2 linked regions of the Paludisphaera rhizosphaerae genome follow. The protein of the gene in region 2 interacts with the protein of the main gene of each other region in a pairwise test. Links are inferred from orthologs where the notes say so. Each region holds a gene or a part of one and is shown on either strand. Other genes may lie near its edges.

What was found.
Region 1: the proteins of gyrA (region 2) and gyrB interact in binary tests that used the Escherichia coli proteins (3 or more experiments, as listed by UniProt). The link is inferred for Paludisphaera rhizosphaerae from one-to-one orthologs.

What each region holds. Positions count from the first base shown.
Region 1 is NZ_JAALCR010000055.1:4,732-19,901, reverse strand. Bases 6,606-9,757 are described here. They hold gyrB (DNA topoisomerase (ATP-hydrolyzing) subunit B), read left to right. Parts: upstream 6,606-6,981; coding sequence 6,982-9,534; downstream 9,535-9,757. Other genes in these bases: G5C50_RS31085 (DUF721 domain-containing protein), read left to right, coding at 6,606-6,640. Outside these bases: G5C50_RS31105 (hypothetical protein), read right to left, coding at 1-123; G5C50_RS31100 (hypothetical protein), read right to left, coding at 153-3,008; G5C50_RS31095 (response regulator transcription factor), read left to right, coding at 3,234-4,148; dnaN (DNA polymerase III subunit beta), read left to right, coding at 5,106-6,224; more of G5C50_RS31085, read left to right, coding at 6,320-6,605; G5C50_RS31075 (DEAD/DEAH box helicase), read left to right, coding at 9,855-13,520; G5C50_RS31070 (hypothetical protein), read right to left, coding at 13,659-14,123; G5C50_RS31065 (DUF1559 domain-containing protein), read right to left, coding at 14,232-15,170. UniProt on the Escherichia coli protein: DNA gyrase negatively supercoils closed circular double-stranded DNA in an ATP-dependent manner to maintain chromosomes in an underwound state.
Region 2 is NZ_JAALCR010000048.1:10,702-25,953, reverse strand. The notes cover bases 6,914-10,147. They hold gyrA (DNA gyrase subunit A), read right to left. Parts: upstream 9,778-10,147; coding sequence 7,114-9,777; downstream 6,914-7,113. Other genes in these bases: G5C50_RS30150 (monooxygenase), read right to left, coding at 10,049-10,147; G5C50_RS30160 (AAA family ATPase), read right to left, coding at 6,914-7,085. Outside these bases: G5C50_RS30190 (ADP-ribosylglycohydrolase family protein), read right to left, coding at 1-268; G5C50_RS30185 (FG-GAP repeat domain-containing protein), read left to right, coding at 495-1,760; G5C50_RS30180 (FG-GAP repeat domain-containing protein), read left to right, coding at 1,909-3,168; G5C50_RS30175 (FG-GAP repeat domain-containing protein), read left to right, coding at 3,309-4,529; G5C50_RS30170 (glycosyltransferase family 4 protein), read right to left, coding at 4,629-5,816; G5C50_RS30165 (hypothetical protein), read right to left, coding at 6,150-6,599; more of G5C50_RS30160, read right to left, coding at 6,792-6,913; more of G5C50_RS30150, read right to left, coding at 10,148-11,371; G5C50_RS30145 (sugar phosphate isomerase/epimerase family protein), read left to right, coding at 11,756-12,679; G5C50_RS30140 (hypothetical protein), read left to right, coding at 12,847-13,533; G5C50_RS30135 (hypothetical protein), read left to right, coding at 13,530-14,201; G5C50_RS30130 (hypothetical protein), read left to right, coding at 14,314-14,928; G5C50_RS30125 (hypothetical protein), read left to right, coding at 14,925-15,252. UniProt on the Escherichia coli protein: A type II topoisomerase that negatively supercoils closed circular double-stranded (ds) DNA in an ATP-dependent manner to maintain chromosomes in an underwound state.

The sequences.
Region 1 (15,170 bases), on a different replicon or contig from region 2:
GCCGTTGCTCGCGGCCGACGTCGCCACGTCGACCGACAGGATCAGATCGGCCCTCGCAGTCGAGGTGAGGGCGCACAAACCGAGGAGGATCAAGAAGGCGGATTTCGTGAAGCGCGGAGACATTATGGAATACCTCAAAGGGGTTTATGACGTCAGACGATTTGGAAGATCTTCTTCAGCGGGAACACGCCCGGCAGGAGCTGGATCCCGACGAGTTTCTCGTTGACCGGAACCCAATCGCCGAGGCGGATCATCAGCCTGAGCTCGGACGTGACGTCCAGCGTGGCCGTGACGGTTGCGCCAGGGAGGCGTTGCGGATCGCGGAAGTACCCCACGTAGGACGCGGAGGCGACGACCGATGCATCGAGGATGACGCGGCCGCCGATGCTCGCCGCCGAGTTGAAGAAACTGCTCCCCTGCTTGCGCGCGTTCAGGAGCTTCTTGAACGCGCTGATCTGGTTGGAGAACGTCTGCGACTCGGACGCAAGATCGAGGTCGCGACCCACGCCGCCCGAGGCCTTGAGCTTCACGCCTCCGGTCACGACGGAGTTGTCCCCGAGCCGAAATCCGGCCCCGGGTTCTTGAGTCACCGTCACGGCCAGGCCGCCAAGGATCCCCACGTCGATCGTGCCCTCGAACGGGATTAGGAAGCCGCCCGGGCCGGGGAGGAGCGTCGTATAGGACCTCGAAACCAGGTTGGCGTCGACGTCGAGCTTGATGGTGGCCCCGAAGGCGTCTCCCGGCCCAGCGAGCGTGTTGGGGTTCAGCTCGAAGAGCGGGGTCATCGAGAACTTCGCCCCCCAACTCTCGACCTCGAACAGATCGATCGAGTCGAACGAGATGGGCGTGTACGAGAGGAGGTCGCCGTACTGAACCGAGATCTTGGCCTGGGCGCCCAGCGTGGCGCGGAGGGCTGAGTTCAGCGGGACGACCATCTTCACGCCGAGGCCGGCCTGATAGCTCAGCACCTGTCCGGCCAACCAGGGGATTTCGTCGGGCGTCGTCGCGGACAGGGTGAACGACGCGAACATGGCGGCGATCTCATAGGACGGCCCGTAGACGGGGTCGTCCCCGAAGCTCCCGGTCACGACGTCCAGATTCGTGAGCCAGTCCGGCAGCTTCTCCATCACGACGAGCTTGAACGTGGGCTGGTCCTTCTCGGAGACGAGCTGAGAACCCAGCCGCGTCGCCTGGATCTTGAGCTGGCGTTCGTCGACGAACGGGACCTCGTCGTGGAAGACGATCAGGGTGGGGTCGAATCCGCTCGTTTCGTAAATCCGACCGCCGCCGTCCTCCGTCGCCGTCATCGTGAAGACGTCGTCGAACCCGTCGCCCGTGGCGCTGCGCCCCACCAGCGTGATGGTCGGCTTCAGGGAGGCGAGCGAGTCCGAGAGCCTGGCGATGATCTTCTGATCGTCGATCAGCGGCTTGGCCGCGTTGGGGGGGTTGGGTAGGAATCGGCCGACCGTGGCGGCGTCCGGGTCGCCGTCGTACTTCGCCTTCTCGAAGACGAGCGTCGGGTTCCAGGCGATCGACGCGATGTTGTTGGACTCGCTCGCCTCCTTGATCTTCCCGTCGGGGTTCGCGGAATCCGGCGGGTCGGCGTAGGCGATCAGGTATTTCGCCCATTCGGGAGGATTCGTCAGGGTCTGGACCTGGGCGCCCATGGCCCCCGGGGTCTTGCCGCCGATCGTGGTCCCCGCCTCCGTCTTCCTGGAATTGAACGTCGTCCCGTCGGACCAGTAGAGCGCGATCTCGGGGAGGTCGGCGAGCAGGCCGGTGACGTTGTAATTGACGAACACGCCCCCCTGGTCGGGGTTCCAGCGGATGGCGCCCTGCGGCGCCAGGGCGATGTCGGGGAGGATCGCCAGCGCCCGGGTGTTGTCTTTCTCCTCGGTCCTCTCGGCCACCTTGTCGTTGGGGTCGACGACGAGCAGGAGGAACTTCGCGTTCGCCGGCGGTTGGCTCAGGGCCCGAGCCGGGACGGTGAAGCCGTAGTCCCCACGCGCCACGGGCGTGGTTTCCAGGACGATCGGGCTGCCGATCGCGCCTGCAAACTCGTCGGTCGACGACCAGTAGAGCCCCACCTCCGTCGGCGCCGCCAGGTCGGGATCTTCAATCCGGTACGCGGCCCTCACTCCGGTGTCGTTTAAGATGAGCGACGTGGGGATCAGCTCTCTCAGAACCCTGGGGACCGTCACGACGAGACTGCCGGTGACTCCGCCGCCGACGCTCTGGTGGAGGAGGTCGGTCATCCCCGGGCCCGTGGGCTTCTTGGCGGGCGCGGCGACGAGCGAGGCTTCGCCCTTCATCCCGATCTGGACGACCGCCCCGATCTTGGTGGTGAACTGGGGGGAGAGGCTGAATCCGACCGGGGAGTCCGGCGAAGGCTTCTCGACCTTCACGAACGACTGCATCCCCTGCCCGTTGCCCGGGTCGATCGACAGGGTTCTCGTGTAGGTCGCGGAAGCGGGGGTCAGGCCGTTCGGGGTCGCGCTGAAGTTGTACCCGAACTGCAGGACGAGCGTGTCGCCGACCTTCTCGCCCGGTTCGGGGACGATCCGGAAGCTCTGGACGGCGAACTCGTAGGAGAAATCGATGCTGTCCAGGAACCCGGCCGTCGAGTCCGTGAAGGACTGGTTGTTGAATACGGAGCCATTCGCATAGGCGAAGATGCTGTAAAGGTTGGACGGATCCGTGCTGCCTCGGGGGACCGCGGACGCGACGGCCAACCCGTCTATCGTCTGCTGCTGAAACAATCCGCCGGCGCTCGTCGAGACCGGAGTCTCGCCGACCTGCAAGAGCTGGCCCGAGCCCCCGGGAAAATCCCATTTGGCCGTCCTGATCGTCTCGGCCTTGGCGCTCTTGGCCGCGATCGAGACCGACGAAACCGGGGTGATGAGTTCCAGGCGGGCGAGGAGCCGTCGGTCCTCCAGCGGCTCGAAGACGAGACGGGCGGCGCGGCGACGCGGCGGGGGCGACGTGGAACGACGGCGTGGGATTATCATGAGCGCCATATCCTCAAGGTGGGCGTCAATGGGCGTGGAGCGGCCGATCGCCAGCCCGCATGGGTGGTGGCGCGGCGGCGGAAGTCTTACAATGGCGGCCGTCACCGATCGTCGGGATCGAATATGATCAGCCGTGGCAGGACGGTAGCACTCGCCTGCGAATCGCCGCCCCCCTGAAACCAGGGGTATGGACGCCGCGACGGACGAGAAAGGGACCACGACCTCATGGGCAAATCCGCCCGCCTCAGCCTGGCCGACGCCCGCACGATCTGGCGCCTCGCCGGCGAGTGCCGCGAGCTGGGCGCCGACCGCGCCGGTTGGCGTCAGCACTGGGTCGAGGGACTGGCCGACCTGGTCGACGCCGATTTCGGGCTGGCGGGGGAGATGGCCGGCTGTCTCGACCTTCGGATGCGCGACCTGGGCGTGACGTTCTGGTGGCGTCCCGGATTCCTGGACTTCGGGACGCTGATCGCCCACCTGGCGAAGTTCCGGTCCGACCCTCAATACTCGCCGGCGATGATCGAGTACTACCGACGGTATCGCGAACAGGCGGGGCTCTGCCTGACGCGCAAGGACATGATCGCCGACCGCGACTGGTACGGCTCGCGCGACTACGACCTGATCCAGGGGCCGTTCGGGGCCGATATGACCGCCTGGTGCTCGAACCCGATCCCGGGCGCGGCGGCCGGAGAGACCTCGAGCGTCATCGTGCTCCGCGCCTCGGGGAGGCGCGACTTCGGCCCGCGCGACCAGGCGATTCTCCGCGAGGCGCAGGCGACGCTCGCGCCCCACGTCGGCGGCTCGTTGGCGCGGTACGCCGAGCCCTCACCCTCCGAACTCTCGCCGAGCGTCCGACGCGTCCTCGCCTGCCTCCTCCAGGGAGACGGCGACAAGCAGATCGCCGCACGCCTTGAACTGAAGCCCCACACCGTCAACGAGTACGCCAAGGCGATCTTCCGACACTTCGGCGTCCGCAGCCGCGCCGAATTGCTGGCCCGATGGCTCCGACGCGGCTGGGGCGCCGCCGCCCCCTGGGCCGACGCCCCCGAGGCCGTCGACGCCCCCAGCTCAATGTCCTCCCGCTCCGGCGTCGTCGCCACGTTCGACGCCCGCCACCGGTTCCAGCCCCGCCGCGCCTGACCCGGCCCACCAGTCTTCGGAACGGATTCAACCCGAAGGGTCTCGCCGACCGAAAAAGAGAACGCAGAGAGGCGCAGGCCGATGGATCGGCAGCCCTGGGCGTGGGCGCCCGGCTTCTCGTATCCTTCCTGATTGCGCGTTCTGGCGCCTTGGATTCCGATCAGGCTCGGTTTTCCAGATGGGTAGCTGGTCTGGGTGCCATGGCCACACTTGTGTGGCCATGCGATCGGCGACGGTCGCGCGGTCGTCCCGGGCCGGTTCATGGCCACGCGAGCGTGGCCATGGCACCCGACGATGTGGTCGATGGGGTGTGGATAACTCACGGCCAGGCCGCGCGCCGGGTCGGCGACGATCCACAAGGGGGGGCAGCGCGTCGGCCGCGCCGTGCGCCCTGGTGAACCTCGGCGCGCGGGTCGTCCACAACGGGATCGACCGACTTTTCAACAGCGCGGGGTTTCGGTTGCGTTCCATTAAGTCTTTTGGTAGGATGGACTTCGTCGGACGCCCTGGAAGTTATCCACAGGCCGGCCGTCGCGCTGTATTTAATACGGCGATTCAGTTTCTCTCTCATGGGAATACGGGAAGACGCCGGGAGTCGAAGCCCGGCGGGGCGACGCCGTCGCCCTCGTTCCAAGGGCTCTGGGGCATGCGAGGCCCAGCCCGAGGAGAAATCCGCCGCGATCCCGCGATTCCCGTCGCGTGGGCGCTCCCTCGGGGCCCGCGTCGTGGTATGATAGTCGGGAGTAATCTTCTCTAGCAGACGTGGCGGACTTGGGCGGCCCGGCCCGACTCCCCCATCCCCCAACCGACGCCAGACCGCGGCCGTCCCCACCAAAGCGGACCCCGCCCGACGTTGGTTCGCCTTTCCCATTCCGGCCCCTCGGCGACGACCAGGGCCGGGCGACGCGATCGGACGCGACGCGGAAGGCGATGCATCAGCCAGAACGAGGCACGCGCATGAAGGCCCTGTGCAATCGCGAAGGACTGCTCACCGCTTTCAACATGGTCAGCGGCGTCGTGCCCGCGCGGAGCCCCAAACCGATCCTGCAGAACGTCAAGTTCAGCGTCGATGACGAGGACGGCTCGGTCCTGATGGGGACGGACCTGGAAGTCGGCATCCGCCACCGGGTTCTGGGCGTGAAGGTCGAGGAGCCGGGCTCGGCCATTCTGCCGACCGCCAAGATCGGCCCGATCCTCAGGACCAGCGGCGACGAGGACCTGTTGCTTGAGACCAGCGACGAGCACCTGCTCGTCCGCGGGGCCCGGTCCAGCTTCAAGCTCCCCCTGGAAGACCCCAGCCTCTACCCCGAGGTTCCGGACTTCGCCGCCGACAAGTACCACGTGATCGTGGCCGGCGACCTCAAGAAGCTGATCCGCCGCACGGTCTTCGCCACCGACCTGGAGAGCGCCCGATACGCCCTCGGCGGCGTGCTCGTGGAGCTGAAGCCGGACGGGATCTCGATGATCGGGACCGACGGCCGACGCCTCGCCAAGATGGTCGCCCCGGCGACCGCCGAAAACGATCCGATTGCTCCGTCCGGAACGCCCGTCATCCCCGTAAAGGCCTTGAAGCTGATCGAACGGAACCTTGTCGACGACGATCTGCTCGTCCACCTGACCATCCAGTCGGGGGCGGCCGTGCTGGTCCGGACCGAGGGGGCCGTGATCTACAGCCGGCTCGTCGAGGGCCGGTTCCCGCGGTATCAAGACGTCTTCCCGACGACCGTCGAGACCAAGGTTCCCATGGCCGTCGGCCCGCTCAAGCTGGCCGTCGAGCAGGCGTCCATCGTCACCAGCGACGAGAGCCGCGGGGTCGACTTCCAATTCGGCCCCGGCGCGTTGAAGCTCTCCAGCCAGGCGGCCGACGTGGGCTCCGCCCAGGTCGACCTGCCCCTCGATTACCAGGGCAAGGCGGTCGACATCACCTTCGACCCCCGCTACCTGCTCGACGCCCTCAAGACCCTCGCCGACGACGACGAGATCACCGCCGAGCTGATCGACGCCCGCAACGCCGCCGTGTTCAAGACCCCCGACCAGTACACCTACGTCGTGATGCCCCTGACCCGCGAGCGCTGAGACGACGCGCCGCGACCCCCGCGCCGGGCCGGAGGAAACGGCCCGACCCTGATCGGTCGATCCCTCGAACGAACGAACCAGGACGCCAAACCCGCATGCCCAACCCCGACCAGCGCGGCCCCCGGCCCCTGTCCGACGTGCTCGGCGAACTCTTCGTCGCGCGCGGCTACGGTCGGCTCCACGCCATGCTGGCGCTGCAAACGGCCTGGGACGCCGCCGTCGGCGAGGCCCACCAGGGCCGGACCCGCCTGGGAGAAGTTCGTCGCAACACCCTGACCGTCACCGTCGACCATCCGGCCCTGCTCGAAGAACTCTCCGCCTACCGCAAGCACGAGCTGCTCCAGGCTCTCCGCGACGCCTGCCCCGACGCGCGGATCGACGACCTGCGGTTCCGGATCGGCCGGGTGGACGACTGACTGATTTGATCGTGCAACGTTCGGAATCAACCGCCAGAGAGAACCCGAGGGGATTTCCAAAGAACCGGCGTGGTCAGGTCCCCTCTCCCGTCGGGAGAGGGTGGCCCGAAGGGCCGGGTGAGGGTCGTCGGACCTGTAGGCATGGCCTGGATTGATTGTCTGCGGGACCGACGCGCCTTCTGAAATCCGACGACCCTCACCCGCCGCTGCGCGGCTGCCCTCTTCCCGGGGGGAGAGGGAACGTTGGAAGCCGACCGCCGTCTGATTGATCGTGAGACGACTGGCACGGAAGCCCCAGGAAGGACGAACCGAGGGATAGGACGAACCGAGGAACCGCCGCGATGGATTTGACCAAGAACGAAGGCGTCGACGCGAACGTGATCGAGGGCGAGGCCGGGAACGGCCACGGCGCGGCGGTCGGGGGCGAGGGCTCCTACACCAGCGCCAACATCCGCGTCCTGGAAGGGATCGAGGCGGTCCGCAAACGCCCAGGCATGTACATCGGCGACACCACGACGAGGGGTCTGCACCACCTGGTCTACGAGGTGGTGGACAACTCGATCGACGAGGCGATGGCCGGGTACTGCAAGAACATCGTCGTGACCATCCACGCCGACGGCTCGGCCTCGATCGTCGACGACGGCCGCGGCATCCCCGTCGACGCCCACGGCGACTCCGGCAAGAGCACGCTGGAAATCGTCCTGACCAAGGTCCACGCCGGCGGCAAGTTCGACCACGACACCTACAAGGTCTCCGGCGGCCTCCACGGCGTCGGCGTCACCGTGGTCAACGCCCTGTCGGAATGGCTCGAGGCCGAGGTCCGCCGCGACGGCCAGATCTGGCGCCAGCAGTACGAGCAAGGCGCGGCGATGGGCCCCGTGAAGCCCCACGGCCCCGCCAAGAGCACCGGCACCACCATCCGGTTCCTCCCCGACGCCACCATCTTCACGACCATCGAGTTTTCCTACGACGTTCTGGAGAAGCGGCTCCGCGAGCTGGCCTTCCTCAACAAGGGCGTGCGGATCCACCTGGTCGACGAGCGCGGCGAGGGCGAGCCCCGGCGCGACGAGTTCTTCTCGTCGGAGGGCCTGAGCGAGTTCGTCGTCTACCTCAACCGGGCCCAGACGCCGTTCCACCCCCCCGTCCTCTTCAGCGGCCGGGACGACGTCGCGGCCGTCGAGGTCGACGTGGCGATGCAGTACAACGACTCGATCAGCGAGATGGTCGTCTCGTACTGCAACAACATCAACACGATCGAGGGCGGCACCCACCTGACGGGCTTCCGCACCGCCCTGACGCGGACGCTCAACCAGTACGCCAAGAACGCCGCGCCGGCGAACAAAAAGGACCTCGTCATCACCGGCGAGGACTTCAAGGAAGGGCTCACGGCGATCGTCTCCGTCCGCGTGCCGGACCCCCAGTTCGAGGGCCAGACCAAGACCAAGCTGGGCAACGGCGAGGTTGAGGGGATCGTGGCCCGGGTGGTCAACGACAAGCTGGCCGAGTACCTGGAGAACAACCCGGCGACCGCCAAGAAGATCGTCGCCAAGGCGCAGCTCGCCGCCGAGGCGCGCGAGGCCGCCCGCAAGGCCCGGGAACTGGTCCGCAACCGCAAGGGGGTCCTCTCCGGCGGCGGCCTCCCCGGCAAGCTGATGGACTGCACGACCCACGACCAGGATTCCAGCGAGCTGTTCCTCGTCGAGGGCGATTCCGCCGGCGGCACCGCCGAAGGGGGCCGCGACCGGCTCTACCAGGCCATCCTCCCGCTCCGCGGCAAGATCCTCAACGTGGAGCGAGCCCGGCTCGACCGCGTGCTGGGGAACGAGGAGGTCCGCAACATCATCACGGCCGTCGGCAACGGCATCGGCGAGGAAGAAGACCCGACCAAGCGGCGCTACGGCAAGGTCGTGATGATGAGCGACGCCGACGTCGACGGCTCGCACATCCGCACCCTGCTGATGACGTTCTTCTATCGCCAGATGCCCCGCCTGGTGGCCGAGGGGCACCTGTACGTCGCCCAGCCGCCGCTCTACATGCTGGCCGGCGGCAAGAAGGACCGGCGGTACGTCCAGACTGAAGAGCAGATGACGGGCATCCTGATGTCCGCCGGCCTGGCCGACGCCGTGCTCGTCCCGGCCGACGCCCCCGTGGCCGACGCGACCGACGGTCCGACCTCGATCCCCGGCGCGATCGACGGCGAGCGTCTGAAGCACCTCGTGGAGCTGGGCGGGGCGATCGAGCACGGCCTGCGGGCCTTCGGCCGCCGCAACCGGCCGTTGCGGGAGTTCCTCGGCTACGCCCACCCGGCGACCGATGCCAAGGCCGACCACCGCGCCGGGCTCCTGCCGCTCTTCCTCATCGAGGACGACCACGGTCACGAGACCCCCTACTGGAGCCAGGAAGAGTACGACGCCGCCCACGACTCCGCGACCGAATCCTCCGAGGAGGCCGCGAAGCCCACGCACCGGGTCCACGAGTTCCTGGAAGTCAAGACGCTCAACAAGCACCTCGCCCGGCTCCGCGACGAGTACGGCCTGCGGGCCGAATCGCTGCTGGCCCACGAGGTCACCGGCGACGAGCCGCCGCCCCGGTTCATCCTCCACCGCGACGGCGAGGAGCATTCGCTGCTGGACCTCCGCTCGCTGGCGCCGACGATCCGCAAGCTGGGTGAGAAAGGCATCAAGATCACCCGGTTCAAGGGGCTCGGCGAGATGGACGCCGAGCAGCTCTGGGAGACCACGATGGACCCGTCGCGGCGGACCCTCCTGCAGGTCCGGCTCGACGACGTCGCCGCCGCCAACGACCTGTTCACGACTCTCATGGGAGACGACGTCGAACCGCGCCGGGATTTCATCGAGAAGCACGCGCTGGAGGTCAAGAACCTTGACGTTTGAGCGGCGGTCGAAGGGGGGCCCTTGCCCCGATATCGTTTGGCAGAGGATTTGAGCATCGGAGAAGGCGACGGAAACCTTCCTTCTCCCCTGGTGGGAGAAGGTGGCCGAAGGCCGGATGAGGGGGGATCCCGAAGTCCGCCGACGGTGACGACCCCCCTCATCCGCCCCTCCGGGGCACCTTCTCCCACCAGGGGAGAAGGGGGGCAGGCATTATCGGGAAGCGAAGTGCCTCGGCGTTCCTTGAAGCTCGCGAAGGCGGCGAAATTGAACGGGTCGTCTCGAGCAAGAATCGATCGATGCGTTCGGGGTGGGAATCGATGATGGGTATAGCCCAAAAAGTCGGGCGGAACTTCAGCGACGCCGTCCGGGCGCGCGGCCAGTCTTATTTCTCGAAGGGCCGCGTCAGCCTGATGTCGGCCAAGCCCAACGAGGTCGTCGCCCGGGTCCGGGGGACGACCAAGTATCGGGTTCGCGCCCGCCTGCGCGGGGCTCGGCTGCTGGCCACCTGCTCTTGCCCGTACTTCGGCCCCCAGGGCGAACCCTGCAAGCACCTCTGGGCGACGCTGCTGCTGGCCGACTCGCGGGGCTTCCTCCAGTCGCCGCCGAACATGGCCGTCCGCCTGGTGGCCGAGCCCCCCCGCCGACCCGCCGGCGCCCCCCAGCAGGGCCAGGCCCACCCTGAGGGAGCCGTCGGCCAGGCGCCCGTCGAGGGGGGCGAGTATCGCGACCGCGACCGAGAGCACGACCCGATGGCCGACTACGGCCGCGACGTGATCATCGGCGCTCCCAAGCGGCCGGGCCCTCAGGTCCCCCAGCGGCCGGCCCGGGGCCGCAACGCCAACAAGGATCGCAACAACCGAGGGCCCCGCGACCGCGACCGCCCCCGCAACGGCGAGCACCAACGGCCCCCCGGCCCCGGCGGACCGACCCCCGAGGGAGGCCCTCCCGGCGCGCACCCGCCCGGATGGACGCCGGCTAACGCCCGAGAGGCCCGCGCCGCGCGGAACAAGGCCCGCCGCGAGGCCAACGCCAGCAACGGCGGCGGCGGCGCCAAGGCGGTCAACCGCAACGCCAAGCGGCTGCTGGTCTACGTGCTGGACGTCGCGGCCAGCCAGGCTCACAACCAGATCGTCATCGACCTCGCCCGCCGCCAGCGCAAGCCGACCGGCGAGTGGGGGCCGCTCCGCCCCTGGTGGTACGCCCCCAAGGCCGTCCACGTGAAGTACGACCCCGAGGACCGCCTGCTGCTGGCCCTGCTCGACGAGGCCCACCACGGCGTCCCCACCCTCACCGCGGGCGTGGCCGCCGTCACCGGCGCCAACGCCAACGCCAACGGCCAGGAGCCGGCGAACGGACCGACCGCCGCCGAGGAGCCGGCCGCCCGCAACGGCCGACAGCAGCCGGGCCGGCGCAACCCGGCCGCCGAGCTGCGCGGCACCCGCCGGTTCATCCTCCGCAAGGACCACGCCGCGCTGGTCGAGCGCCTGGCCCGCTCCGGCCGGCTCCGCCTCCGCCGGACCGACGGCGAGGACGAGCCCCCGACGATGCGCTGGGACGACGGCCAGCCCTGGCGGTTCGCCCTGGACCTCCGCACCGAGCCTGGCGGCAAGCGCTGGTCGTGGCGCGGCGCCCTCCGGCGCAACGACGCCCGGATGGATCTCGCCGAGCCTCTGATCCTGCTCCCCGGCCTCCTCATCCTGGGCGTCGGCCGCGCCGCGAGGTTCGACGACCTGGGGGTCATGACCTGGATCGTCCGGCTTCGCTACGAGAAGGAAATCAGCTTCGTCGAGCCCCAGCAGGACCTGATGCTCGGCCGGATCCTGGCCGAGGCTCGCGTCCCGGCGACCGAGCTGGTCGACACGATGCCGCTGGAGGAGATCGTCGCCAAGCCTCGGCCGAGCATCACGCTTCGGACCCCCCGGCAGAACTGGGGACTGGCCGCCGACAAGCTGCTGGCCGACCTGGAGTTCGACTACGACGGCGCCGTGATCCCCGCCGGCCGGACGACGCCGCTGGCGGTCTCGACCGAGCTGGGCCTGGTCATCCGCCGCGACCCCAAGACCGAGAGCGCCGCGGACGTGAAGCTCTTCGAGCTGGGCTTCCGCGAGGCCAAGGACCCTCGGCTCGACCCCAACACGCTGGAGCTTCCCGCCAAGCGGCTGGAGGCCGTCTCCAAGGAGCTGGTGCTGGCCGGCTGGCGGGTCGAGGCCGAAGGGAAGCTGATCCGCCCCGCCGGCGAGTTCAAGCTGGCCCTCTCCACGGGCATCGACTGGTTCGACCTCGACGGCGGCGTCGACTACGGCGGCCAGAGCGTCAGCCTGCCGGACCTCCTCTCCGCCGCCCGCCGCGGCGAGACGATGATCGAGCTGGGCGACGGCTCCATGGGGATGCTCCCCGAGGAGTGGCTCAAGAAGTACGGCCTGCTGGCGGACCTGGGTGCGGCCGAAAACGGCGCTTTGCGGTTCAACGCTTCTCAGGCCGGCCTGCTGGACGCGCTCCTGGAGAACCAGCCGGAGATCCAGATCGACGAGGCGTTCACCAAGGTTCGCAAGCAGCTCAGGCAGTTCGAGGGGGTCGTCCCGCTCGACTCGCCGCCGGGCTTCCACGGCGAGCTTCGCCCCTACCAGCGCGAGGGCCTGGGCTGGCTGGACTACCTCCAGCGGTTCGGCTTCGGCGGCATCCTGGCCGACGACATGGGTCTGGGTAAGACGATTCAGGTGCTCGCCCTGCTCCAGCGCCGGCGGTTCCGCCGCCAGGCGAAGGGCCCCACGCTGGCCGTCGTGCCCCGGTCGCTGGTCTTCAACTGGCTGGCCGAGGCGGAGAAGTTCACGCCCCGGCTCAAGGTGATGGACTACACCGGCCCCGGCCGCCATCCGCTCCGCGAGCAGTTCGACGCCTACGACCTGATCGTCACCACCTACGGCACGCTCCGCACCGACATCGCCGAGCTGCTGAACTTCGAGTTCGACTACGTGATCCTCGACGAGGCCCAGGCGATCAAGAACGCCGACAGCCAGTCGTCCAAGGCCGCGCGTCTCCTGAGGGGCCGCCAACGCCTGGCGATCAGCGGTACGCCGATCGAGAACCACATCGGCGAGCTTTGGTCGATCCTGGAGTTCCTCAATCCGGGGATGCTCGGCAGCGACACGGTCTTCAAGCGCTACGCCGGCGCCTCCAGTATTGAGGGCGAGGACCGCGTGATGCTGGCCAAGGCCCTGCGGCCGTTCATCCTCCGGCGGACCAAGTCCGAGGTGGTGAAGGACCTGCCGGACAAGACCGAGCAGACCCTCTACTGCGACATGGAGTCGGACCAGCGCAAGACCTACGACGAGCTGCGCGTCCACTATCGCGACGCGCTCTTGAAGAAGGATTCGGCCGAGCTGAACCGCTCCAAGATCGAGGTTCTGGAGGCCCTGCTGCGGCTCCGCCAGGCGGCCTGCCACCCGGGCCTCATCAACCAGGAGCTGACCAGCAGCCCGAGCGCCAAACTCGACATGCTGCTGCCGTCGCTGGCGGAGGTCGTGGAGGAAGGGCACAAGGTGCTCGTCTTCTCGCAGTTCACCTCGTTCCTGTCGATCGTCCGCGAGCGGCTGGACAACGCGGGGCTGGTCTACGAGTACCTCGACGGCCGCACCCGCAACCGCGCGGCGAAGGTCGAGCGGTTCCAGACCGATACCGAGTGCCCGATCTTCCTGATCAGCTTGAAGGCCGGCGGATTGGGCCTCAACCTGACCGCCGCCGAGTACGTCTACCTGCTGGACCCCTGGTGGAACCCGGCCGTCGAGGCCCAGGCCATCGACCGGTCGCACCGAATCGGCCAGACCCAGCACGTCTTCGCCTACCGCCTCATCTGCCGGGGAACCGTCGAGGAGAAGATCCTCGACCTCCAGCAGAAGAAGCGCGACCTGGCCGACGCCATCCTCAACGCCGACAACCGCATGATCTCCAGCCTCACCCGCGAGGACCTGGAGTTCCTGCTCTCCTGATCGTTCGATCGATCGGCGCGTGAAGCAATAGACGCGACTCGGCCCGGCCTCCTCCTTCCTCTTGATATGAGGGCGGCGGGAGCCGGGCCGAGTCGCTTTGCGGGCCGAGGGGTATGTGGCGGCCGGGAGGAACAGGCCTCAGGGCTTCTTCCTGGCGGCCGCGCCGGCGGCCATGTCGCCGTCGCCGGCCAGTTTGGCGGCCTTGAACTCGTCGGCCGTCATCGGGCGGATGGTGCGGTTGTGCATGAGGACGAGGCCGCCGGAGGTGGGGGCCTCCTTGACGTAGGCCATGACCTCGTCGGACGGATCCTTGGTCGCGGGTCCTTCATCGACGTCCTGGATGACCACGCCGCTGCGCGCGACGACGCTGCCGTCCTGGAGGGCCTTCAGCCCGATCGGGTTGACGGCTTCCAGCGGGGCGAAGTCCGCAACCTTCGTCGGCGGCTTGTGCTGATTGAAGGTGTACTGGCGGAACATCTGGCCGACGTCGTTGAGGGCGACCTCGGCTTGGTTGGCTTCGGTGACGGGTGCGCCGGTCGGCTCGCTGCAGCCGACGGTCAGCCCGATGGGAAGGATGAGAATCGCGAGGCGAGAGAAACGCATGTCGGCTGTCCGTCCGGGTTCTGGGGGCTGAAACGGCGGGGAGGCGGCGGTTAGGCCGCCTCCCATGAGGATCGAGGTGATGGGTCGGGCTCGAGGGAGCCGCCGGCCTCAGTACGCGTCGGCGCTGACGACTTCGCCGCCGGCCCTGGTTCCCAGGGCGAGCCACGTCGGCAGGCTGATCGCATCCTTGATGAAGCGGACCGAGCCGTCGGCGAAGCCGGTGTTTGCGCCCCCGAAGTGGAAGCTTCTGGCCGCCATGTGGCCGTTGTTGAAGGCCGTGCCGAAGACGCCGCAGTCGAACCACTTGGAGTTCGGCGTCAGGGTGTGGCTGTAGTAGCCGTTGATCGGCAGGTTGCGGTAGTACTGCTGGCCGCGATAGGTAAGCCGGCCGGCGTAGCCCGGGCCGTTGTAGTAGCAGTTCGAGGCCACGCCCAGGTCGCCGTTGCTGATGTAGATGAAGTTCACCGGGTCGGTCGGCAGGATGCCGGAGGTCCACCCGGCGGCGTCGGCGGTGGTGTTGGCCGCCTTGCTGCGCTTCGTCTCAGAGAAAAGGGCCGTGTTGCTGGTGCCGTCGGTCACCGAGGCGACCGTGACCGGCAGGGCCCGATTCTTGTTGGGGAAGGTCGAGGACGTCGTGTCCAGGCCGACGACGTTGAAGATGCCCGCGCGGGCGGTGTTCGATTCGAAGGAGGTCGCCGTTGTGCCGAGCCGCTGGGCCGCGGTCGCCCCAAGGCTGGCGCAGTAGTTGGTGTACCCCAGGTCGAAGAACTTGACGGAGCTGGGGTCCGAGGGGCAGACGTACGCCGAGACGATCTGCATCTGGGCCGTCCCATTGGCCGTGGTGAGCCCGTAGCCGCTGAGGCACCACTCGAAGTTGAACGCGTTGTACGTGCTCCCCAGTTCCAGGTACGGCAGGAGCTGGGCCATCACGTTGGGGCGGGAACCGCAGGTCCCCCCGATGACGGCGGCGTTGAAGTCGGGGCCGAAGCCGGGGATGAAGGCTCCGGTGGCCGACTCGGCGTTGGCCGAGGCCAGGCCGAGCTGCTT
Region 2 (15,252 bases):
TCCCCCAACTGTTGTAAGGCTCGGATTCATCCATCAGCGCCCACTGGATGAACATGCCCCCGTAGCCGGCGTCCGGATGAGCGCGGAAGTACCGCTTCATCAACTCCGCGTACGGCTCCCCGCGCAGAAGATGATCGGCCATTGCAACCGTCAGCACCGTGTCGTCGGTGAACTGGCAGAGCGGATGGAACAGCGGAAACCGCGTCGTCTTGATCGGTCTCGCCTCATACACCGAGCCGATCACGTCTCCGGCGATCGCCCCCAGCATGACCCCTCCCTTCCAGCCGTCCCCCCCAATGAACCACGCCTTCGGGACTCGTTCGCATCGTAGCAAATCCCTGCCCAAACGCTTGCCGCTCGTTTCCGTCTTGGCCGGGCATGCCGATGATGCGGATTTAATGTTTCTGTCGCAACCGAAACGCCTGTTGCATCTGTATAATCAAGATGCATGGTCGCCTGCAATCCAAAGGCGACGACGTTCAGGGAGACGCCTCATGAACACCTATCGCTCGATGACGAGTCGGCGGCGCGGGACGATTGGGCAGGCCCCGGAAGCGCTGGAGGATCGCCGGCTCATGACCTATGGCGCGGCGCGGTTCGTGACGGGGACGCCGATCGCCTTCGACCTCGCACCCCAGACGGCGGTGCTCGCGGATTTCAATCTCGACGGCAACCTCGACCTGGCGACGTTCACGAGGACGTCGACCGTCGTGGGAGTCGCGCTGGGCAAGGGGAACGGCGCGTTTCGGGCTCCGCAGTATCTCCCGTCTCCTTCGAATCTGAACGTGACGGGGTTGGTCGTGGGTGACTTCAACAACGACGGCAAGCCCGACCTGGCGATGACCACATACAATTACAGCAATGGAGACACCCCGCTGGGCGTCCTGATCAACACCAGCGCGAGCGGCGGCGCCTTGAGTTTCGCCCCCGTGACGACCGTGGACGCTGGATGGAGGGTGCGGTGCCTCACGGCGGGCGACTTCAACGGCGACGGCAAACTGGACGTCGCCGTGGGCTACGCGGATGATTCGCTGAACGGCATCGGCGTCATTCTGGGGCACGGCGACGGCACGTTCCAGCCTGTTATGAAGAGCTACTTCCTTCAGAACTTCGTCTCGCTGGGGACCGCCGACTTCAACCACGACGGCAAGCTCGACCTGACCGCGACCTACTTCAATCGTTCCGACGTCTACCCGCGTCCTCCCGTCGTTTACAAAGCCGGGGTCCTGCTGGGCGACGGGACCGGTTCGTTCCAGGACATGACGGACCTCGACGTCGGGACGAGCGTGACCTCGCTGGCCGTGGGCGACTTCAACCGCGACGGCGCCCTCGACATCGCCGCGGCCTCCGCCGTCTCCTTCGGCGGCTACACCAGCGCCGGGACCAATCAGGCGACCGTCCTGCTGGGCGATGGCGCGGGAGCCTTCACGAAGCAGGCGACGATCCCGTTCGCCTCCGCCGCCACCGCCGTCGCAACCGCCGACTTCAACGGCGACGGCCGGCTCGACCTGGCCGTCCTCACCCCCGCCGACGACTCATTGACGGTCCTCTACGGCGACGGTCGAGGCGGCCTCGTGAAATTCCGCCCCCGCCAGAGCGTCTTCCCGGTCGACGCCGACGCCTCCAGCAACTCCATCGCCGTGGGCCGCGTCGCCAATCGCACGCTCCCCGACGTCGTCGTCGCGGCCGGTTCGTCTGGCCACGTCAACGTGATGCTCAACCGCTCCCGGTTCTCGCGGCCGCTGCGTCGGCATCGTTGAGATTGAACCGTCGACACCGCCCCCGCCGACTCCTCCCGTCGGCGGGGGGGGGGGCGGATCCGCCGTTCCTGAGCACGAGGGGAGGTGTTCACCGTCCAGGGCGCCAATCTCGAACCTGTGAACCAGAAAACACGAGGAGGCTCCGACGATGCGAATCAATTGGGGTACAACTCGGCGACGGCGGCGGCGACGAACGACCCGGTGCGTCGAGACGTTGGAGGATCGTCGGCTGATGACCTACGGCGCGGTCCGGTTCGTCCCGAGCTCGTCGACGCCGTTTGAGCTGGCGACGAACTCGCCGGTCCTGGCGGATTTCAACGGCGACGGCCTCCTCGACATGGCGATGGCCGCCGGGAACTCGCAGGTCGGCGTCGCGCTGGGCTATGGGAACGGGAAGTTCGGGCCGGCGCGGTACTTCGACACGGCGGCGAGTTCGGCCGCCGCGAGCGGATCGACGACGACGGTGATCGTGGGCGACTTCAACAACGACGGCAAGCCGGATCTTGCATACGCCCGTAGCGGCTCCAGCCTTCCCGGCTACCCCAGCGACTTCGGCGTGCTGCTCAACACGGGGGCGGGGTCGGGTTCCCTGAGCTTCGAAGCCGCCGCGACGACCCCCGCGCGGGGGCTCTCGTACAGCCTGGCCGTGGGCGACTTCAACGGCGACGGCAAGCTCGACGTCGCGGCGGGGTTCCGCTACGGCTCGCGCCCTGGCGGCGTCTTCCTGGGCAACGGCGACGGCACGTTCCAGAACGGCCTGGACCTTCCCTCCGCCGACCTGGCGACCATCGAAACCGTCGCCGCGGCCGACTTCAACGGCGACGGCGTCGTCGACCTGGCTGTGACCTTCGCCAATCGCCGGCAGTCGCTCGAATCGACGATCGGGATCCTGCTGGGCGAGGGCGACGGCACGTTCGGAACGCCGAGTCTGTTCCTGGCCGGCTCGGCGCCGAGAGCCCTGACCATGGGCGACTTCAACGGCGACGGCGTCCTCGACATCGCGACGGCCAACGCCGGCTCCTCGCCGACCGACGACTTCCTCAAGAGCGTGGGCGTCCTGATCGGCGACGGCCGGGGAGGCTTCACGCGGCGCTCCGTTCTCCCGCTTTCCTCCATCCCCATCGCCGTTACGGCCGCCGACCTCAACGGCAGCGGCAAGCTCGACCTGAGCGTGCTCGACTCCGACGGACGCCTGACCGTCCTCTACGGCAAGGGGAACGGCGACTTCGTCCGCTTCGGTCCTCGCCAGAGCCTCTTCTCGGCCGGCGCAGGGGCTTCGGGAAACATCGCCGTCGGCCGCATCGCCAACCGGACGCTCCCGGACCTTGCGGTCCTCAACGGCTCCGGCCGCGTCACCGTACTCCTGAACCACTCCCGGTTCTCGCGACCTCTCCACCGGCGCCGTTGACCCGTCGTCGCGGCTCCTCGAGGTTTCCCAGACGGCGTTCCCTTCTTGTTCTAGGCTTCTGATCGCGGAAACGTCTGAATGCAGCAAATGGGACGTTTGCCTCGATTCCACAGGCTAGAGCATCCAGGGAGTCGCCATTCATGAGGACGCACCAGACGACGACCCGACGGCGTAGGACGGGCGGGACGAGGGGATTCGACCTGCTGGAAGGACGTCAGTTGATGACGTTGGGTCTGGTCCAGTTCGGCCCCCCGGCCCCGGTCGCCTTCGAGGGGAACCCGAACTCGACGGGCCTGGCCGACTTCGACGGCGACGGCAAGCTCGACCTGGCCACCGCGCTGGGGGGCGCGAATCTGGGCGTGACGCTGGGGAACGGCGACGGCACCTTCCAGGCCGCCCAGTACTTCACCGGCGACCCGTCGCCGTTCTTCCCGTCGACCATCTCGATCGCCGTGGGCGACTTCAACAACGACGGCAAGCCCGACCTGGCGACCAGCACGTTCTCCACCAACCAGCTCAGCGTGATCCTGAACGAGAGCACCGGCGCGGGGAACCTGGCCTTCGGCGATCCCATCACCCAGGGCGCGGGGGCGGAGCCAGTCTACGTGGTCGTCGGCGACTTCAACCGCGACGGCAAGTTGGACGTCGCCACGGCGAACATCGCCGCCGATGAGAGCGCCTCGGTCGGCATCCTGTTGGGGAACGGCGACGGCACCTTCCAGGACGTCCAGTTCGTCGCCGCCGGCGCGAACTCGGATTCGCTCGTCGTGGGCGACTTCAACGGCGACGGGATTCCCGACCTGGCCGTGACCTACGGAGCCGACGCCGGGCCTTCGGCGAACAAGGTCGGCGTCCTGCTGGGGGACGGCGACGGGACCTTCCAGGACGTCCGCTTCTTCAACGCCGGGACGGCCCCGACCGCGCTGGCGATCGGCGATTTCAACCGTGACGGCGTCCCCGACATCGCCGCGGCCAATGAGGAAAGCAACAACGTCAGCATCCTGATCGGCGACGGCAGCGGGAACTTCACCGCGAGGTATACCCTCCCCGTGGGCAAGGCCCCCAACGCGATCGCCGCCGCCGACTTCAACGGCGACGGCCGGCTCGACCTGGCCGTCTCCAACTCCGGCGACCAGAGCCTGACGGTTCTCTACGGCAAGGGGAACGGCGACTTCTACCGCTGCCGGCCCGCCAACCGAGCCTTCGCCGTGGGAGGCGCGTCCACCGGCAAGATCTCCTTGGGTCGGCTCACTCGCGGCGCCCGCCCCGACGTCGTGGTCCCCACCGTCGACCACGTCGCCGTCCTTATCAACGGCGCCCACCCCCGCCAGCCGCGCGTCGCCCGCCTGCGGTGGCGTTGACGGACAGCCCCCTCGTCGCGTCCTCCGGGGATGCGACGAGGGGGCCGATCCATGGCCGACGGCTTCCGTCCTCCGCGTTCATCCCGTGGGGACGGCGGTTCAGGACGATCGAGTCGATCGAATCGTCGAACGCCGACCGCCGATCGGGACCGCGATCGGGCGATTCGCTGGAGCCGCTTTGCGGCCGCGAGCGTCGTCGACGACCCTCTTCAAGAAGTCCATCAAGGCCGCGGCGTTGCGTGGACCGTTGAAGAGCCTCTCGGTGCGGAGGCGGCCGGCGATCCCCATCTCCCGCCGCCGGGCCGGGTCGTCCAGGAGCGAGGTCAAGGCCTTCGCCAGGGCGGCCGGGTCGTTCGGAGGCACCAGCAGCCCGGTCTCCCCCTCGACGACCTGCTCATGAATGGCGCCGACGCGACAGGAGACGACCGGAAGCCCGCTCGCCATCGCCTCCGTGATCGCCAGCGGCAAGGTGTCGCCCCGGGTGGGGAGGACGAACACGTCAGCCGCGTCGAAGAGGGCCTTCAACCCTCCCTTCTCGTGGGTGACGCCGCGATGGACGCGGATCGGCCCCTCGGATTCGATCGGCGCCTCGTCGGAGACGATGTCGAGTTCACAGCGATCGGCCAGGTGCGAACGGAAGACGTCCAGGAGGACGCGCCCTCCCTTGCGCTCGAACTCGCCGCCCAGGAACAGCAGGCGAGGCCGGGCGTTGTCGCGATCGTCGCGATGTGTGGGCTTCCACCGATCCAGGTCGGCGCCTGGCGAGATGACCGAGATTCGGGACGGCTCCACGTCGTAGTCGTTCATAAGGCTCTCGGCCGTCCATCGGTTCCAGCAGGTGACGGCGGCGGCGGAGTTGAACAGGCGTTTGTACCATCGGAGCTTCAGGCGACTGGCCAGGCCGGGGGCGTCGGCCTTGTGGCCATACCCCGCGCCCAAGGCGTCGAACCCCAGTGGAGTGGCGTCCATCGAAATCACCACGGGCGAATCGCGCGAGGCCCCGCGGTTGAACAGGGAGGAGACGAAGGTGTGGTAGAACAGGGCGTCGAACGAGGGGCCTTCGGCTTGCCTCGCCCGAACCAGGTCGCGAGCGCGAAAGCTCATCCTCACGGAGTAGTTGCGATTCAGCAGGGGGAGGCGGTTCCAGCGATCGTCCCGCCATGAAGGGACGGACATCCAGGTTGCTTCATACGACGTATCGCCGCGGCTCCATGTTTCAAGGTTGCGATGATAAACGCGGTGGCCCAGGGCCTGTTCCATGACGAATCCAAATCGATATGTATCCATGCCCTTCCTTTCCTTCTCGGTCGATCGTCCGGTCGACTTCGCCCGGTCCGATCAAGTCTGTGGGAAGGATAAGTCAAGGTCTCGATCGGCGCGTGGAGGGGATGCCGGCCGGCATCGGGCGGTGTGATTCGGTGACGGCGCGTGGTGCGAAAGGGACATCCGGCGGACCGAATCTCAACAACGTCGACTGCGACGACGAGGTCCGACGATCCCCCAGGAGCGAAAGTGAAAGGAGCGACGCCCGCGGGCCCGATCATCCGCGACGTCGCATGGAATCGGGCCGCGGAGAACATCGTCGTCGTTCGCCCGCGGGATCAGCCCTCGCGCGACGGATCAGAAGAAGGGCGAGTCGAAGTCGTCGAGCGGCGCCTTCTTCTCTTTCTCCTTGGGCGACCAGCCGAAGCGTTCGAGCTTGTCCTCGCGGCTGAGGCGCGGCCACTCCTTGGCGTCCAGATGGGCCTGGTCCCAGGTCGCGCTGTACAGCTCGCGGCAGCGGCGAACCATCGCGCCGGGCGTCTGCGTTCGGGCGATGGCGTCCAGTTCGGCGATCTTATCGCCGATCTCGCGGGCGAGGTCGGTGTCGGGAAGGTCGCGGTAAGGGCCGTGGTCGATCTCGTCGAGATGCTGAAGGCCCAGTTCGCCGCCGCAGCGGGCGATCAGAGCGCGGAGGCCCTTGGGGTCGACGGCCGACCAGAGCAGCCCGCAAGAGAGGCAGGCCCGGAACAACTGCGGCGGGATGATGCCGGCGTAGGACGGCGTGCCGCAATACTGCGGCAGGAACACGGGCCGGCTCCCCCCGTGGGAAGCGAAGCCGCCGGCGACGAGCGCCTCTCCCCCACACCGAGGACAGCGCACGCCGCCTTTGTCGCGTTGAGGATCGACGGGCGGCCTGGACTGGTCCGACTCGGGGAGAATCATCGTCGAGTCCTCTGAATGGAGACGGGGTCGCGTCTCTATATCTTCAGAGGAGCGGCTCTAATCTTGGCGGAATCCGGAAAAGTTCCATGAACCATTGCGCGAACGCCAATCCCAGCGGCAGGCGGCCGGAGGAGGCGGCCCGACATCGCTTCGAATCTCTTCTCCTCGCCGCCGAAGCGCGTGCCATATCGGCGAGAATTCCCCGACGGCCGCCAGGAAGCTGACCGCCTCCAGGATCGACGTCTTGCCGTAGTTGTTGGTCCCGACCAGGAGGTTGACCCGTCCCGGTTGGGGGATTCGGAAGTGATGAAAGCCCCGGAAGTCGCGGATCTCCAGGTTCCTCAAGAGCATGGCGCGTCCCTCCGGGGCTTCTCGGCGGTCACTCTTCCGATTCGCCGTCGGCCTCGTCTTCCATGTGGTCGCTGGCCTCGGCTTCGGCGACGCCGTCGTCGATGATGTGGCCTTCGGCGACGGGGCCGTCGAGGGCGACGGGGGCGGCTTCTAGCTCGGCTTCGGCCTCGGCGGTCAGCTCCTCTTCGGGGAGCTTGGCGAGGCTGCTGACGGCGTCGCCGTCGTCCAGGCGGATGAGCCGCACGCCCTGGGTGTTGCGGCCGATCGGGCGGGTGTCTCCGACCCGGGTGCGGATCAGGATGCCGCCGGTGGTGGTGATCATCACCTCGTCGGCGTCGGTCACCTTGGCGACGGCCACCACGCGGCCGTTGCGGTCGCTGGTCTTGATGTCGATCAGCCCCTTGCCGCCGCGGTTCTGCGACCGGTACTCGGCCAGCAGCGTCCGCTTCCCATAACCGTTCTCGCAGACGGTGAGCAGGCTCGCCGGGTCCTCGCCGCCGTTGGCCACAACCATGCCGACGACCTCGTCCCCCTCTTCCAGGCTGATCCCGCGCACGCCGTGCGCGGGGCGGCCCATGGAGCGGACGTCGGACTCGTCGAACCGGATGGCCATCCCCTCGCGGGTGTTGAGGACCACCTGGTCGCCGGCCCTAGTGCGGGCGACGCCGATGAGCTGGTCCCCTTCGTCCAGGCCCAGGGCGATGATCCCTCGGCCGAGGGGCCGCTTGAAGGCGGTGAGGTCGGTCTTCTTCACGGTCCCGCGGCGGGTGACCATCATCAGGCTCTCGTCGTCGCGGAACTCGCGGACGGGGACGATGCCGGTGATCTTCTCGCCTTCGGAGAGTTGCAGCAGGTTGACGACGGCCCGCCCGCCCGAGGTCCTCGTGGCCATGGGGAGGTCGTACACCTTCAGCCAGTAGACCTTCCCCTTGTCGGTGAAGAACAAGAGGTAGTCGTGCGTCAGGGCGACGAACATGTGTTCGAGGAAGTCGCCGTCGCGGGTGTTGGCGGCGGTGATGCCGCGGCCTCCGCGACCCTGGGCGCGATAGGTGCTGGGAGGCTGGCGCTTGATGTAGCCGTCGTGGGTGACGGTCACCACCATGTATTCCTCGCGGATCAGCGACTCCTTGTCGTAGTCGCCGAGTTCCTCGTCGGAGATCACGGTGCGGCGGGCGTTGGCGTACTTCTGCTTCAGCTCCCGCAGGTCGTTGCGGATCATCTCGAGGATCAACTGCTCGTCGGCCAGGATGGCCTCGTAGCGGTCGATGTCGGCCTTCAGGCCCACGTATTCCTGGGCCAGCTTGTCAGCCTCCAGGCCGGTGAGGCGCTGGAGCTGCATGGCCAGGATGGCGTCGGCCTGCATGCGGGTCAGGCTGGTCGACTCCTTGGCCTCAGGGTCGTTGAGGGCGCGCTGGAGGATCTGGGCGGAGACCTCCATCCCCATCAAGCGGATGCGGGCCTCGGCCGGGTTGGCGGAGGTCCGGATGACGCGGATGATCTCGTCGATGTAATGCAGCGCGATCAGCAGGCCCTCGACGATGTGGGCGCGCTGGCGGGCCTGGCGGAGGAGGTATCGCGTCCGGCGGCGGATGACGTTGATCCGATGCTCGACGTGGAGCCGGAGGAACTCCTTGATGGGCAACGTCCGCGGTCGGCCGTCGACGAGCGCCAGCATGATCACGCTGAACGTGTCCTGCAGCGGCGAGTACTCGTACAACTGGTTGCGGATGACGTTGGCGTCCTCGCCCTTCTTGACCGTCACCGCGATCCGGACCGGGTCCTTGCGGTCGCTGAAGTCGTCGATGTTGGAGACGCCGGTGATCCGGCCGCTGTTGACCAGCTCGGCCAGCTTCTTGAGGAGCGGCTCCTTGGTGAGCTGGTAGGGCATGTCGCTGAAAATGATCTGGGAGCGCCCGTCCTTCAGCTCCTCGATCGTCGACGTGGCGCGGAGGATCAGCCGGCCTCGGCCGCTGCGATAGGCCTCCTTCACGCCCATCCGGCCGCAGATGACGCCGCCGGTGGGGAAGTCGGGGGCCGGGAGATACTCCATGATCTCGTCGAGGTCGATCCCCGGGTTGTCGATGTAGGCGATCAGGGCGTCGCAGACCTCGCCGAGGTTGTGCGGGGGGATCGACGTCGCCATGCCCACGGCGATGCCGCCCGAGCCGTTCACCAGCAGGTTGGGGAACTTGCCGGGGAGAACGCGCGGCTCCTGGTACTTCTCGTCGTAGTTGGGCTGGAAGTCGACCGTGTCGTAGTTGATGTCCTCCAGCATCTCGGCGGCGACCGGGCTCAGCTTGGCCTCGGTGTACCGCATGGCGGCCGGGGGCAGGCCATGGATGCTGCCGAAGTTCCCCTGGCCGGTGATGAGGAGGTGCCGCATGTTCCACCACTGGGCCATGCGGGCCAGGGTGGGATAGATGGAGTTGTCGCCGTGGGGGTGGTACCGCTTCATCGTCTCGCCGACGATGCCGGCGCACTTGCTGGTGGCCGAGTTCGGCCCCAGCCCCAGGTCGCGCATGGCGACGAGGATCCGGCGCTGCGAGGGCTTCAGCCCGTCGCGGACGTCCGGCAGCGCCCGGCTGATGATGACCGACATCGCATACGTGAGGTAGCTCTCCTTCAGCTCCTCTTCGATGTCCAGCGGCAAGGGCGCCAGCGCCCCGTTGGTCGGCTGATCGGCGGTACTCACGGCGGCTCCGTTCCCTCGTCAACGCCCTCGCGACGCACCCACGCGCGCACGCCGTCTGCAAGGGCCGTTCCAATCCCACGATTGTACCCGAAACGCCCATCTCCCGCAACGCGGACGCCCCCCGCCAGGCTTTCTTTAAGTGCAATCCGGGCAAGGCGTTTTGGACGACGCCCTGACGGGCCGCCGGAACATTCGCGAACGTCGCCGTCAGTCCTCGACCCGGGCGGACCTGAGAGGGAACCGACGAACCTCAACGTCTGGCCTTGCCCGATCAGGGCCACCAGTCGGCGAGGGGGTCGTACTTCCTGGCGGGGGGGCCGCCGGTGAGGTGTTCGTCGTCGCGGGTGTAGTGGATGAAGCCGATGCACATCTCGTCGGTGGTCTGCTCGCCCCAGCGGACCTCTTTGGGGGGACTGGTGGGATTGGAGGGGTTGGATTCAGAGTTGTCGAAGTGGGCCAGCATCTCCAGCCGGGTGCCTTTGGGGAGGGGCAGGGGGGCGGCCAGGTCGTAGGTGCTCTGCCAGTTGAAGTCCCAGTGGTCGATGCGGATCAGCGTTGTTTTCGAGCCGTCGGGAAGGGCGGCGGTCAGGAGGAAGTCTCGGCCCAGCCAGTGCATGTGGGGGATCACCGCGACGACGTGGATGTCGCTCCGCAGGGTCATCGAGCCGCGGACCTCGTGCCGGTCGGCGCCGGCCGGGATCGTCAGGTCGGGCTTGAAGGTGAGGGGCCGGAACGGCGGCAGCACGCCCCCGGCGCGGAGCTGCTTCTCGACGGGTGCCTTCGCGAAGTACAGACCGATCGCCGTGGCGTCTTCCTCGGGCTTGCCGCTCTTGTGGTAGTGGACCTGCAGCAGGACGTCGGAGCCGGCGGGGAGATACCGGGCGACGCCGTCGGCCAGGCGGTGGGGGGACTTGCCGGGGGCCCAGCCGTCAAGTTCGCCCTCGGGGAAGATCCGGTAGCCGCCGCCCGAGACCGAGTACCCCGGCGTGGGGTCGGCCTCGTCCAGCTTGCGGGCGCGGCCGCGAGTGTCGAAGGCGGCCAGGACGTGGTGGACGACCCGGAGGTTGCCCGGCCGGTAGTCGATCCCCTGGATCCACTTCCCCTCCGTCAGCCCGCTGGGCAAGACGAAGACGCGGAACTCGTCGGGGCCGTCGGCCGCCAGCGTGTAGGCCGCCGAGGGCTTCAGCACCAGGTCGGGCTCGCCGAGCGGCCAGTCGGAGGGGAACTCGCGATGCGGCGGCGCGTCGGTCGGGTCGCCCTCGGGGGCGCCGGCGGAGGCCCAGGCGGCGAGGGCGTCGATCTCGTCCTGCGGCATCACGCGGACGTCGCGGAACGGGCCGCCCTCCCGGGTTGAGGCGTGCCAGGGGGGCATCGACCGATCCGAAGCCACGCCGGCGATGTCGCCGGCTCGCTTGCGGGCCTGCTCATACGTCAGCAGCGAGAACGGCGCGACCTGCCCCGGCCGGTGGCAGTCCTGGCAGCGCGTTTGGATAATGCGGCTGATCTCGCCGTGGTACGTGGGGACGCCGTCGGCCGCCGGAGCGAGCGGGGCCAGGCCGAGCAGGGCGAGCGGGAGGAACAGGCCGGGTCGCATGGGGCGGGGTCCTGCTTGCGGGACGGGGTCGACGCTACTCGTCCCTTCTCCCCCCGGGAGAAGGTGGCCGAAGGCCGGATGAGGGGCGTCGCGATTCGCGGCCGCCACGGCGGTCTCGGCCGGCGCGAGTTCGTTTCGCCCTCTGCACTCCGACAACCCTCACCCGTCGCTGCGCGACCGCCCTCTGCCGACGGGAGAGGGGACGGAGGCACAGCTTGGGCTGGTCTCGCCCTTTTATGTTCCACCGCCGGCGACGCCCGCCGCAAGCCCCTTCGCGGCGGAGGCTCGTTCTGGCGGGGCGGCCCTCGTGGTAGCCTGAGAACTTCGAGGGCGGCGGCGGATTCGTGGTCGGCCGGCGGGCCTCGCGACGAAGGAGCAGCAGCCATGGACATGCGACAGATTCTTGATGCAACGACGACCCGCCGGTCGTTCCTGGGGGGGGCGGCGGCCCTCGCCGCGTCTTCGGTCCTCCCCCGGACGGTTCTGGCGGCCGCGCAGGAGAAGCCGAACTCCGTCTTCAACGGCGTCCGGATCGGCTGCATCACCTACAGCTACCGCGGCGAGATCGCCTCGGCCGAGGACACCCTGAAGGCCCTCATCACGGACGGCCTCAGCGAGTGCGAGATGATGGACGGCCCGATCCGGACCTTCACCGGCCTCCCCGGCGGCGGCCGTCCCGGTCAGAAGCCGACGGAGCTGATGGACGTCCAGCGCGACGCGATCCTCGCCAAGTGCGCCGAGATGCGCAAGATGTACAACGACGCCGGCGTCAACATGCACCTGCACAAGATCCCCTTCGGCTCGACTGACGAGGCGATCGACCTGAACTTCCAGGTCGCCCAGGCGCTGGGCTGCAAGGGGATCACCCTGGAACGCAGCGAGGCGATGGCCAAGAAGCTCGCCCCGTTCGCCGACAAGTACAAGATCTGGGTCGGCTTCCACAACCACACCGAGAACTACCCCAAGCTGGAAGACCACGACCCGATCCTGGACCACAGCCCGTACATCGGGTTCAACGTGGACATCGGTCACTACTATGCCGGGACCAAGGGCAAATCGCCGATCCCGTTGCTGGAGAAGTACCACGACCGGATCGTCAGCCTCCACCTGAAGGACCGGACCGCCGACGGCCAGAACCTCCCCTGGGGCCAGGGCGGGACGCCCATCAAGGAAGTCCTCCAGCTCATGAAGCAGGAGAAGTGGACCTTCCCCGGCGACATCGAGGTCGAATACAAGATCCCCGCCGGCTCGACTGCCGTGGCCGAGGTCCGCAAGTGCGTCGACTACTGCAGGGAGGCCCTGGCCTGAGGCCGGCTTCGAATTCCCACGAAGGATGAGCGTCTATAACGCTTTGGCAAAGCCCCAACGAGCGTCCCTTTTCCCACCAGGGGAGAAGGGACGTCGTCAATGTCCCTTGGATTCGCTGTTCGGGAGCAGCCGTCGACCCTCCGAACAAGGCGGCCGGAGCAGGGGAGATGAGGCGGAACGCAATCCACCGGATCCTCGCGACGGTCATCCCGATCGACCTGGTCATCGCGGCGGTCGTCCTGATCGGCGGCGTCTTCGCCTTCCAGGCGGGCCGCGAGCGGATGGCCCTGGAGGAGTATCGCGCCCGGCGCGAGGAGGCTCGCGCCCGGAGCAGCGCCTTGTCGAAACTTCCGGGTGAGGATCCGAGCTTGATTTATCTCGAGGCCATAGACACCGGCGAGCCGTTCCACTTCGCGTGGCGACATAAAATGCCCGGCAAGATCAACCTCCACATCCAAACCCGGATGGGAGGGACGACCTCGAGCTTGGGAGGGCCGTCCGGACCAACGGGCGGGGTCGGCTTCGCCGAGGTCGCCTTCGACGGCGTTCAGCTGTACGAAGACGCGCCGGATCAGGTCCGCGCTTCGATATGGATCGCCGGCCACCTCGGATATTCGGGGTACGCCGACATCCCCGGGCTGTCCCGGCTGCTGCGCGAGCACGCGCACGAGCTCAAGGTCGAGCAGCTCGGCCGGGCCGGCGTGACGGCGATCGACCCGAACGCGCAGAAGCCGACGGTCCTCCTGCGGGTCGGCCTCCCCGAGGCGCTCCGCCCGCCCGACCTCTCCAGGTCGGTCGACTGGGCGAATCTCCTGGAGATCTCGGTCGGCTCGCCGGGGAGTTTCCCACCATGACGCCGCCCGACGCCCCTCGACGCCGCTGGCAGGTGGGCGTCCGGACGTTGATCCTGCTGACGGCGGCCGTCGCCGTCGGGCTGACGTACGCGCTGGAAAGCTATCGGATCGCCGATCTCACGGACAAACTCTACCCCCAGTCTCCCCTGCCGCGTGAACTGGTGGTGGACGACCCGGGAAGGATCGCCGTGGTCCAGGCGCAATTTATCTACAACTCGGACCGCTGGGACGTTTACCTCCCTCCCGGCCGCCGATACCGCCTCTGCCTCGCGACCCGAGGCATTGAGGAAGGCGCGCCGCCGCCGCCGCCCCAGGCCTCCGCCCCGCTGGAGCCCGGCCGACACGTCATCGCCATGGTTGTTCCCCCGGGCGGCGAGGGCTGGCGTCTCGGCGTCTCATGCGATGGAATGGTCGTCGCGTCGACGACGGAGCCGAAGGAATGGCGCAGCAATCTTGGCGGGGTGGGCGGCAGTCAAGTCCCGATGGGCGAGCAGTCGTCCTCCGACGACGACAGGCCCGTCGTTCTGTTCCGCGAGCGATTCAGGGGACGCGACGTCCATGGGACGCCCTTCCTGCCCCGGGGGCCGACCGATGGCGTCGCGCTCTGGATCGAGCCCGACTCCGACTTTCCGTGGCCGGGTCCGCGCCCGACTTCCTCCGCCCCATAGGCTCTCTCGAATTTCGGCGGCCGCGCCGGAGGTCGTTGACGACTATCGTGCAAGTGTTCCCAGGGGCAATCGCTGTAAGCCTTGATCGGCGGCCGGTGGAGGAGCAGGAGCGATGATGCGAAATGCGATCGACCTGGCTCTCGTCGTCGTCATCCTGATCGGCGGCGTGCTCGCCTTCCGGGCAGGGGGCGAGCGGATGGGGCTGGCGGCGCATCACGCCCGGCTGGTCGACGCCGCGGGGGAGCTGGCCGTCGATGATCCGACCCTGATCTATCTCAAGGCCCTCGACACAGGGGAGCCTCTCCACTTCGCCTGGCGGGTCCACTTGCCTCCCAAGACCACTCTCGCGGTGCGGTCTCAGATGGCGGGAGGATCGTCCACCAGCACCTCATCGCACTCGGACCCGCAGGAGTTGATCGCCCGGGTCCGCTTGCGCGAAGAAGCGCCGAATCAAGTCCGTGTTTATACGAAGTTCGCCGGCGGAAGCGGGACGTCGGGGTACGACAGCCCCGAGCTGGCTCGGCTGCTGCGCGAGCACGCGCACGAGCTGAAGATTGAGCAGATCGGCCGGTCCGAGGCGGTGACGATCACCCCGGACGCGACGAAGCCGACGGTCCTCTTGCGGATCAGCATTCCCGACGCGATCCGGCCGCCCGACCTTCCCCAATGGATCTCCTCCGGGAACCTCCTGGAGCTGTCGATCGGCGCGCCGGGGACGGTTCCATGACGCCGCCCGATGCGCCTCGCCGACGCTGGCAGGTCGGCCTGCGGACGCTCATCCTGCTTACGGCGGCCGTGGCCGTCTGGACGTCCTACTCGCTCGAGCGCCGACGGAGCGCCGACCTCACGACCCGGATCAACGCCCTGAAACCCCTGGCGCGTGAGCTGGAGGTGGACGACCTGGGGATGATCGCCGTGGTCCATCGGCAGGAACTCTGGTACGACGACAACCGTTGGGAGTTCTATCTCCCCGCCGGCCGCCGATACCGCCTCTGCCTGGCGACCCGAGGCATCGAGCGGAACGCGACTCCGTCTCCCAAGGTCTCCACCC